DNA from 2 places in the Flexivirga alba genome. Region 1 is predicted to be linked to the other one. Evidence: riboswitches for the same ligand, from Rfam matches in the RefSeq annotation. Region 1 holds a riboswitch; the other holds the start of a gene.

Region 1 (4,472 bases):
CGGGGCGCACGAGGCGCAGCTGCACGGCCGACTCCGTGCCGGACTGGCCGCCATCGATCGGGTCAGCATCGTCGAGGTGCTCGGCGACCGGCCCAACGTCGGCGTCGTCACCTTCACGGTCGAGGGTTATGACCCGTCGCTGGTCTCGCAGGTGCTGGCCGACGAGGACGCCATCGCGGTTCGTGACGGCAGGTTCTGCGCGCATCTGTTGTGCGACGCCGTCGTCGGCGACGGGGCGTGCGCCATACGCGCGAGCCTCGGTCTGGCCACCAACGGTGAGCACGTCGACCGGCTGGTGGCGGCGGTCCGGCGACTGGTCGAGCACGGCCCGGCGTTGTCCTACGTGCACACCGACGAGGGCTGGTCGGCTCCGGCCGACCCACGCGACCTCAGCGAGCCGCTGCCCTGGTGACCGGCTCGAAGCGCAACCTGGCCCAGTAGCCGCGGTGGTCGGTGCCGCTCACGTCGATGGTGCCGTCGGCCACGACACCGAAGCCGCGGGTCAGCACGTGATCCAGCTGGATGAACGGCGGAAGCCACGCGCCGCGGGGCCAGGTCCGCGTCCAGCCCGAGCCGGTCGCGCGACTGCTGTCGGTCAGCCCGTCGGCGAGTTCGCGGAAACCCGGCATCGCCGAGGACGCGTTGAAATCGCCGGCCATCACCAGCGGTTGCTTCGCGGGCAGCTCCGCACGCCATCGGGTGAGTGACCGCAGCGCGGACCGCCAGTCCGGCACGATGTCCGGCAGCGGTGCCGGCGTGTGCACCGCCCGCAACCGGTAGGCGCCTTGCGGCGTCTGCACCAGCACGTCAGGAATGCTGGGGAAACGGCCCGCCGGGTGCGCTGCGATGAGTGTCACCGGATGGTTGCTGCGCACCACGGTGCCCCTGATCCCGGGCTCGGCGCTGCCGGCCTGGTGCGGCAGCACGCCGTCCAGTCCGTGCCGACGCAGCGCAGTCAACTCCTCGGGCGTGCACTCCTCGAGCACGAGCGTGTCCACCCGGCGCTCGCGTGCTGCCGCAACGACCTCGGCCGCGTTCGCGTGGCCGTACTGCAGGTTGAGGGTCAGCACGACCTCGTCATGCGGCCCGGCCGCCACCGTGTCGCTGCGCACCGACGCCATACCCAATGCGAGAGGGGGTATGGCGACCACCAACGCACATAACGCCAGCCAGCGGTAGCGCATCGCCGCCACCGCCACGAGCAGGACGAGCGCCGACACGCCGAAGACCGGAAAGAAGGCTTGCACTATCGGCACCAGCCAGGTCGCGTCCAGCCACCGAGCCAGCACACCGAGCGCCACGAGGACCAGCAACACCGCGAGCACCCACCAGGGCACCGTCCTCGCCTCGGGACGCCACCAGTTGCGAGGTTGGGGGCGAGATTCGGGCACGTCGGCATTCTCGCTCACCGGCGCCCGGCGCGTGGGTGGGATCAAGGTGACTGGTGTGACGCAAGCAACAGGTTGAGGTGTGACTCTCGCGACACTTCCAAGAAAAGTCACGAAATGGTCACGTTCGACTTGGAAATCGGGCGCGGACCACGTAGCTTCGACGCTCGGTGGTTCAAAACTTCGCCCCCTGGCCGAAGATCCGATCCATCAGAGAGACCGCGCAACCCAGCACGTTCTCAGTACTTGCCTGTGGCCCGCCGCGCACAACCTCGTTGGGCGGCCACCAAGATCCGGGATGGTCTCGGAGGCACAACGAGGGTGGGGAACCCATTTCGGTCGCGACAGCGGCCTTGGGGTGAGAGCAGGCCGGAAACGGCTTGCCGGGCACCTGACAGCCCGACCCGACAGCTAACCCCGTATGCGCACGTCAGGAGAGGAATCAATGAACCTCAGCAAGAAGACTCAGACCACGACCCGCGCCGTCGGCATCGGGGTTGCCGCCGCTGCGGCCCTCGCCGCTGCAGGCGTCGCCACTGCTGGCAACGCCCACGCCGCCTCGGTTTCGACCTGGGACCGCGTCGCTGCCTGCGAGAGCGGTGGCAACTGGGCCATCAGCACCGGCAACGGCTTCTACGGTGGCCTGCAGTTCACCCACTCGACCTGGATCGGTTACGGCGGTGGCGCGTACGCGTCGAACGCCAACCTGGCCAGCAAGTCGGCTCAGATCTCCATCGCCGAGAAGGTCCTCGCTTCGCAGGGTCCCGGCGCCTGGCCGGTCTGCTCGGTGCGTGCGGGCCTGACCCGTGGTGGCGGCTCGCCGGTCGTCGCTCCGGCGCCGGCCCCCAAGGCGGCTCCGACCTACACCGCGCCGAAGAAGTCCTACACCGCGCCGAAGAAGGTCTACTCCGCGCCGAAGACGTCGCGCTCGAGCGTGCGTCCGACCTACACCGCGCCCAAGAAGGTCTACACCGCGCCGAAGGTCGCCCTCTCGGGCAAGACCTTCACGGTGAAGCCGGGCGACACCCTGAGCAAGCTCGCTCAGACCTACCACATCAAGGGTGGTTGGCAGACCCTGTTCGGTGCCAACAAGAGCACCGTCAACAACCCCAACCTGATCTTCGTCGGCCAGCACCTGAACCTGCCGGCCTGATCTGATCGTCCGTCATTGCCCTCGCGGCAGTGACAACTGAAAGCCCCGTCCCACCACCTGGTGGGGCGGGGCTTTCGCCGTTCGTGGTGTGCTGGGCGTATGACGAACCCGGCCTCCCCGACGGCACATCTGCGCCGTGAGACACCGAGAGGTCAACGGATGTCGTGAGATTCGCGTCTCACAACATCCGTTGACCTCTCGGCCCCTACGCGGCTACCGCCGCCACGTCCTTACGCGTCAATGACGATGGGGATGATCATCGGACGGCGACGCAGCTTGCCACCGACAAAGCCACCGACGGCACGACGGATGACCTGCTGCAGTTGGTAGGTGTCGCTGATGCCCTTCTCGCGAGCCTGTTCGAGCGCCTCCTCCAGCTTCGGACGCACCTTGTCGAAGACCTCGTCGTCCTCGGCGAAGCCGCGGGTCTGGATCTCCGGGCCGGAGACGATCTTGCCGGTGTCGGCGTCGCGCACCACGATGATCGTCACGAAGCCCTCGTCCCGCAGGATGCGGCGGTCCTTGAGCATCGTCTCGTCGGTCGTGCCGACGAGAGAGCCGTCGACATACACGTAGCCGCAGGGCACGGCCCCGACGATCCGCGCTCGTCCGTCGACCAGGTCGACGACGACGCCGTCCTCGGCCAAGATCACTCGCTCGGCCGGCACACCCGTCGCGACCGCGAGGTCACCGTTGGCGACCAGGTGGCGCCATTCGCCGTGGATCGGCATGACGTTGCGCGGCTTGACGATGTTGTAGCAGTAGAGCAGCTCGCCGGCACTGGCGTGCCCGGAAACGTGCACCAGCGCGTTCCCCTTGTGTATGACGCTCGCGCCGCGTCGCATCAGACCGTTGATGACCCGATAGACGGCGTTCTCGTTGCCCGGGATGAGGGACGACGCCATCAGCACCGTGTCGCCCGGACCGATCTCGATGGTGTTGTGGTCGCCGGCCGCCATACGGGACAGCGCCGCCATCGGCTCACCCTGCGAACCGGTCGACACCAGCACGATCTGGTTGTCGGCGAACCGGTCGATCTTCTTCAGGTCGACCAGCACCCGGTCAGGCACGTGCAGGTAGCCCAACTCTGCGGCGATGCCCATGTTGCGCAGCATCGACCGACCGACGAACGCGACCTTGCGGCCATGCTTGGCGGCGGCATCGAGCACCTGCTGCACGCGGTGCACGTGCGAGGAGAAGCAAGCGACGATGATCCGCCGCTCGGCCTGCTGGAAGACGCGCTCGATGGCGGGCGCGATGTTGCGCTCCGGAGTGGTGAAGCCGGGGACCTCGGCGTTGGTCGAGTCGGTCAGGAAGAGATCGACGCCCTCCTCCCCCGCCTTGGCGAACGCCCGCAGGTCGGTGATTCGGCCGTCCAGCGGCAGCTGGTCCATCTTGAAGTCGCCGGTGATCAGCAGATTGCCGCCGCCGGTCTTGACGAAGACTGCGAGCGCGTCCGGGATCGAGTGGTTGACCGCGATGAAGTCACAGTCGAAGACCCCGAGCTTCTCGTTGCCGCCCTCCTTCACCGCGAGGGTGTAGGGCTTGATCCGGTGTTCCTTGAGCTTGGCCTCAATCAGCGCAAGCGTCAGGGTCGAGCCGATCAGTGGGATGTCCGGCTTGAGGCGCAGCAGATAGGGCACGGCACCGATGTGGTCCTCGTGACCGTGCGTCAACACGATCGCCTCGATGTCGTCGAGGCGGTCGGCGATGTAGTCGAAGTCGGGCAGGATCAGGTCGACGCCCGGGTGGTCCTCGGGGAAGAGCACGCCGCAGTCGACGACGAGAAGCCTCCCGTCATACTCCACGACCGTCATGTTGCGGCCGACCTCGCCGAGCCCGCCCAGCGGGACTACCCGCACACCGCCCTTGGGCAGTGCCGGCGGCTCTTCGAGTTCGGGATGGGGATGGCTCACATCAGTCCTTGCGTA
Region 2 (4,472 bases), 2.3 Mb from region 1:
CACATGCGTCAGGCCCCCAGCTGCTCGCCGAAGAAGGTTTCGATGCGTTCCCAGCCGTCGTTCGCGGCGGCCACCTTGTATGACGGTCGGTCGACCGCGAAGAAGGCGTGCCCTGCGTCGTCATACGAGAAGAACGTGTGTGGCTTGTCGTTCGCGGTGAGGATCTCGTCCAGCTCGGCGACCTGCTCCGGGCTGGGGAACTTGTCGTCCTTGCCGAAGAGGCCGAGCAGCGGCGCGCGCAACTGCGGCAGGAGCGGCACCAGGTTCGTGACGTTGAGCGGGTAGCCCTCGGCCGGTGTGCCGGTGACGAACGCCCCGTAGCAGTCCACCACCGCGTCCAGGTCGACGTGGCACGCGGCCAGGACGGCGTGTCGGCCGCCCGAGCAGTGGCCGATCACGCCGACCCTGCCGTTGGAGTGCGGCAGCGCTCGCAGGTAGGCCGCAGCCGCTTCGGCGTCGACGACGAGCTGCTCGTCGGCGATGCCACCGGCCGCGCGCACCGTGGCGGCCGCATCGGCGGGGTCGGCGCCCGGAGCCTGCCGGGAGTAGAGGTTCGGACAGATTGCGTCGTAGCCCAGCTCGGCGAAGCGGCGGACCATCTCCTTGGTGGCCCGGTCGTAGCCGGGCAGGTGATGGATCACGACGACGCCGCCACGAGATTGGTCACCGTCGGGCGTCGCGAGATAGGCCTCGATCTCGGCGCCGTCGGAGCCGGTGAGACGCACGGTCGTTGCGTGCAGCGAATCAGACATATCGAAGGTCTATCAGACCTACTTGAGCGGCAACCCGGCGGTCAGGACGCGTGGCCCGCAGGCCGCCCCAACAAGCACAGTTCGCGCTGAGGATGTGGAGGTGAGGAACGAACCCCACAATCTCAGGACGCGTACTGCTGGATGACCTTGCCGAGTCGGGGCAGAGCCTGCTTGACGTTGTCCTTGGCCTTGCCGCGCAGGCCCTTGTAGGCACGCCTCAGCGGCTCGCGGTCCGTGGCAGCGGCCCGCTTGTCCGTCACGGCGAGCAGCGCGTCGGCCGCCTCGTCACCGCGCCCGGCGAGGTACGCACCGAAGTCGCCCGAGCCGGCGAAATCTTCCCAGAAGGGCTGCAGTGCCGTCGCGACCTCCGGCAGCATGCGATTCGTCGCGTCGGTCGTGACCGTCGGGTTGAACTTGCGCACGGCGGCGTACCCGGCCTTGATCGCGGCACCACTCAGGCCCTTCTTGTCCTTCACCTCGGCGTCGATCACCGCGGCCAGGTCGGTCACGACCTGCGGGCGACGGTCGGCGGCGAGCAGGGTTTCGGACAAGGTCATGCGTTCTGCCTTTCGATGGGTGCAATGGGTATGACGAACGCCGCGCCCGGCGGGCCGGACGCGGCGTTCAGTGAAGCTGGTGGATCAGACAGTCGATCAGATGCGGCCGTAGCCGGACACACCACTGTAGATCGCGCGGACGCCGACGGTGCCACCCGGGTGGTTGGCGTCGATCATCATGCCGTTGCCGACGTAGATGGCCACGTGGTAGGCGGAGCTGCCGTTGCCGAAGAAGATGAGGTCACCCGGCTGCGGGTTGCTGACTCGGGTCGCCATCTGCATCTGCGCGGTCGCGGTCCGCGGAATCGACTTGCCGGCCTGCGCGTAAACGTAGGACGTGAAGCCGGAGCAGTCGAAACCGGCCGGGCTGGCGCCACCGTAGACGTAGGGCGAGCCGATGTAGCGCTCAGCGATGCCGACGATGCCACTGGCGGCCGGGGGCGCCTGGGTGACGGGTGCCGGCTTCGGGGCCGGGTTGGCCACCGGCTGCGTCGGACGCGTCGCGGTGCGGGAGACCGACGTCGCGCGCGGGCGGACAACCTTCTTCGGGGCCTCGTAGCGCTTGGCTGCGACGGGGGTCGCCAGCTGTGCCTGCGCACGGACCGCGCTGAGCTGCTGCTCGGCCTTCGTCGCAGTCAGCGGGTGCGCCAGCGCCTGGGCGCGGGAAGCCTGGGTGGCAAAGTCGACCGAGCTCGGGCCGGTGATCGACGCGACACCCGTGGTGGCCTGTGCGGCCTGCGGTGCGGCGATCGAGGCCACCAGTCCACCGGCGACGGCAACAGTGGCCGATACGCGCGCGGTCGAGTTGAAGGTCGACGACAACTTGCTCGGGGCGCGGTGTCGACCGCGCGTACCAAGAATGGACACGAATTACCTCTCCGTCGCCTACGAGGTCAGCTGTCGGGCTCGAGTTGGAGATACTCGGTCTCGGTGCGGCACCGTGCGGTGCCGCGGTGAAACTTCGCCCCTAGGGCGGCTTGCGCCACCCGAATTTGGGTCCCCCGCTCCTGCCGTGCGGAATCGTTGCACCCGATCAGCTGGCAGGATTCGGCGTTGCCTCACGGGAACCCACCGATTGGCGGGCCGGGGAAAACGGTACACAACCCCGGAGGGAAAGTCACAGCGAGGTCACGATCTGGTGGAAAAAAGTTTGAAAAACGTTGAGTTGTGGCGATTGCGACACGCTCAGTCGGCGTCGACGAACACGTGCATGGCCACGTCGCGCGGCAGCGACACGGCCTCGCCGCCCTCGGCGCGCACCAGCACGCGGTCGCCCTCGAGATGGATCTCGACCTTGGCGTTGGGTGTGATGCCGCCAGCGGTCAGGACGCTCAACGCCTCCTGGTCGGCTTGTGCGGGCTCACCGACGCGGCGGATGACGAAGCTGGCCGGCAGGTCGGTGCCGACCTCGGTCATCGGGCGCACACCGTCACGGAACTGCAGCCGCGTCTCCTCCTCGCCCAGCTCTTCGAGCCCGGGGATGGGGTTGCCGTATGGCGAGATGTGTCGCTCACCCAGCATGCCGAGGATCTTGCGCTCGAGGCGCTCGCTCATCACGTGCTCCCATCGGCACGCCTCGTCGTGCGCGAACTCGAGCTCGACGCCGATGATGTCCACGAGAAGCCGCTCAGCGAGCCGGTGCTTGCGCATCACCCGGGTCGCGAGCATCCGACCGTGGTCGGTCAGCTCCAGGTGACGGTCGCCGGCCAGGGTCAACAGGCCGTCGCGCTCCATTCGGGCAACAGTTTGAGACACAGTGGGTCCGGAGTGTCCCAGCCGCTCGGCGATGCGTGCACGCAGCGGCACGATGCCTTCTTCCTCAAGGTCGAAGATCGTGCGGAGGTACATCTCGGTGGTGTCGATCAGCTCGCTCACACCGTAAGCCTGCCATTAAGCGGTGACAGGTGCCATCGGACCCTCTCCGAAAAATTTCGGTCAATATTATCGGGAATCCTTGCCGGGCACGCTACGTTCTTGTTCTTGGAAGCCGTGGGGCTCCTCCCCCTGACCCACGGCATCCCGAACCGTTCGTTTTACGGGCGGGGTGAGCACACCGCAAGGTGCAGCTCGGACGGCTGGCGCACCTCCCCTGGGCGCCAGCCGTTCTTGCATCTCGGGCCTCTCGGCCGACCTCCTGCGGGCACGCGGGCTAAATCCATTGCCAGTGGCGTGCCCTTCGGCTTAGCGTGGTGGCACACGAGAAAGGAGGTGGTCCACGAGTGAATTCTCAAAGGACGCGTGAGGTGGTTGCGAGCTAGTTCGCAACCTACGTATTCGTCGCCGGCCACCTCCGTGTGGACCGACGAAACGGACGTTCGGTAGCTACTCCAACGCAGCCACCGCGGCCCGTGGGCGCGCGATCTCGTCCATCGTGCTTCCCGGCATTGAGCCGGAGCCCACGGGCTGTCCCATTCCCCAAGGTGGTCGAGTAGCGGCGAGGAACGAGCCGCCCAAGGTGGTCGAGTAGCGGCGAGGAACGAGCCGCGTATCGAGACCCCTACGGCTGGCGACGCTCGATCCGCCAGGAGGTCCCGTCGGCCAGGTCGCCGTCACCGGTGCGGACGTAGACCAGCCGGTCGTGCAGGCGACTGCTGCGGCCGGCCCAGAACTCCACTTCGTCGCAGTGCACGACGTACCCACCCCAGAAGTCCGGCAGCGGCACGCCCTGCGCGCTGCCGGTGTCCGGCCACTTCGCCTCGTATGACGCAACGGCCTCTTCCAGTTGCGCGCGTGTCGCCGTGGGCTGCGACTGGTGCGAGGCCCAGGCGCCGATCCGTGACCCGTAGGGGCGGCTGCGGAAGTAGTCGGTCGTGACCTGCTCCGGCAGGCGCTGCGCCATACCGGTGAAGCGGATCGCTCGGTACATCGGCGGCCAGGTGAGTGCGGCGGCGATGCGCGGATTCGCTGCGAGGTCAAGGCCTTTGCGGCTGCCGAAGTTGGTGTAGAAACCCGGGCCGTCCTGCGCGAGATAGCGCATCAGCACCGTCCGCACGTGCGGCTGTCCGTCGCCGCCGACGGTCGCGACCGAGATCGCTTCCGGCTCCGGCACGTCGCCGCGCTCGTCCTGCCGCGCCCGCGCGTCAGCGACCCACTGATCGATGAGATTCCACGGCCCAGGCGGCAGTTCGTGCTCGTCCAAACCCTCGCCTGCGTAGTCCCAACG

The links. Region 1 has a riboswitch for cyclic di-AMP ahead of ACFQDH_RS12400 (transglycosylase family protein). Riboswitches for the same ligand answer to the same signal wherever they lie in the genome.
Region 2: it holds a riboswitch for cyclic di-AMP, as region 1 does, so the genes downstream of both, ACFQDH_RS00960 (C40 family peptidase) here and ACFQDH_RS12400 (transglycosylase family protein) in region 1, are expected to answer to the same signal.

What each region holds. Positions count from the first base shown of each region.
Region 1 covers NZ_JBHSWH010000001.1:2,505,089-2,509,560, reverse strand. The annotation lists gene ACFQDH_RS12410 (aminotransferase class V-fold PLP-dependent enzyme) at 1-412, shown strand, start outside; gene ACFQDH_RS12405 (endonuclease/exonuclease/phosphatase family protein) at 390-1,391, opposite strand; cyclic di-AMP (ydaO/yuaA leader) riboswitch at 1,688-1,829, shown strand; gene ACFQDH_RS12400 (transglycosylase family protein) at 1,834-2,541, shown strand; gene ACFQDH_RS12395 (ribonuclease J) at 2,772-4,457, opposite strand; gene dapA (4-hydroxy-tetrahydrodipicolinate synthase) at 4,454-4,472, opposite strand, start outside.
Region 2 covers NZ_JBHSWH010000001.1:202,910-207,381, forward strand. The annotation lists gene ACFQDH_RS00945 (DUF6295 family protein) at 1-5, opposite strand, end outside; gene ACFQDH_RS00950 (dienelactone hydrolase family protein) at 9-752, opposite strand; gene ACFQDH_RS00955 (DUF6918 family protein) at 875-1,309, opposite strand; gene ACFQDH_RS00960 (C40 family peptidase) at 1,406-2,176, opposite strand; cyclic di-AMP (ydaO/yuaA leader) riboswitch at 2,177-2,372, opposite strand; gene ACFQDH_RS00965 (metal-dependent transcriptional regulator) at 2,495-3,184, opposite strand; gene pdxH (pyridoxamine 5'-phosphate oxidase) at 3,807-4,472, opposite strand, start outside.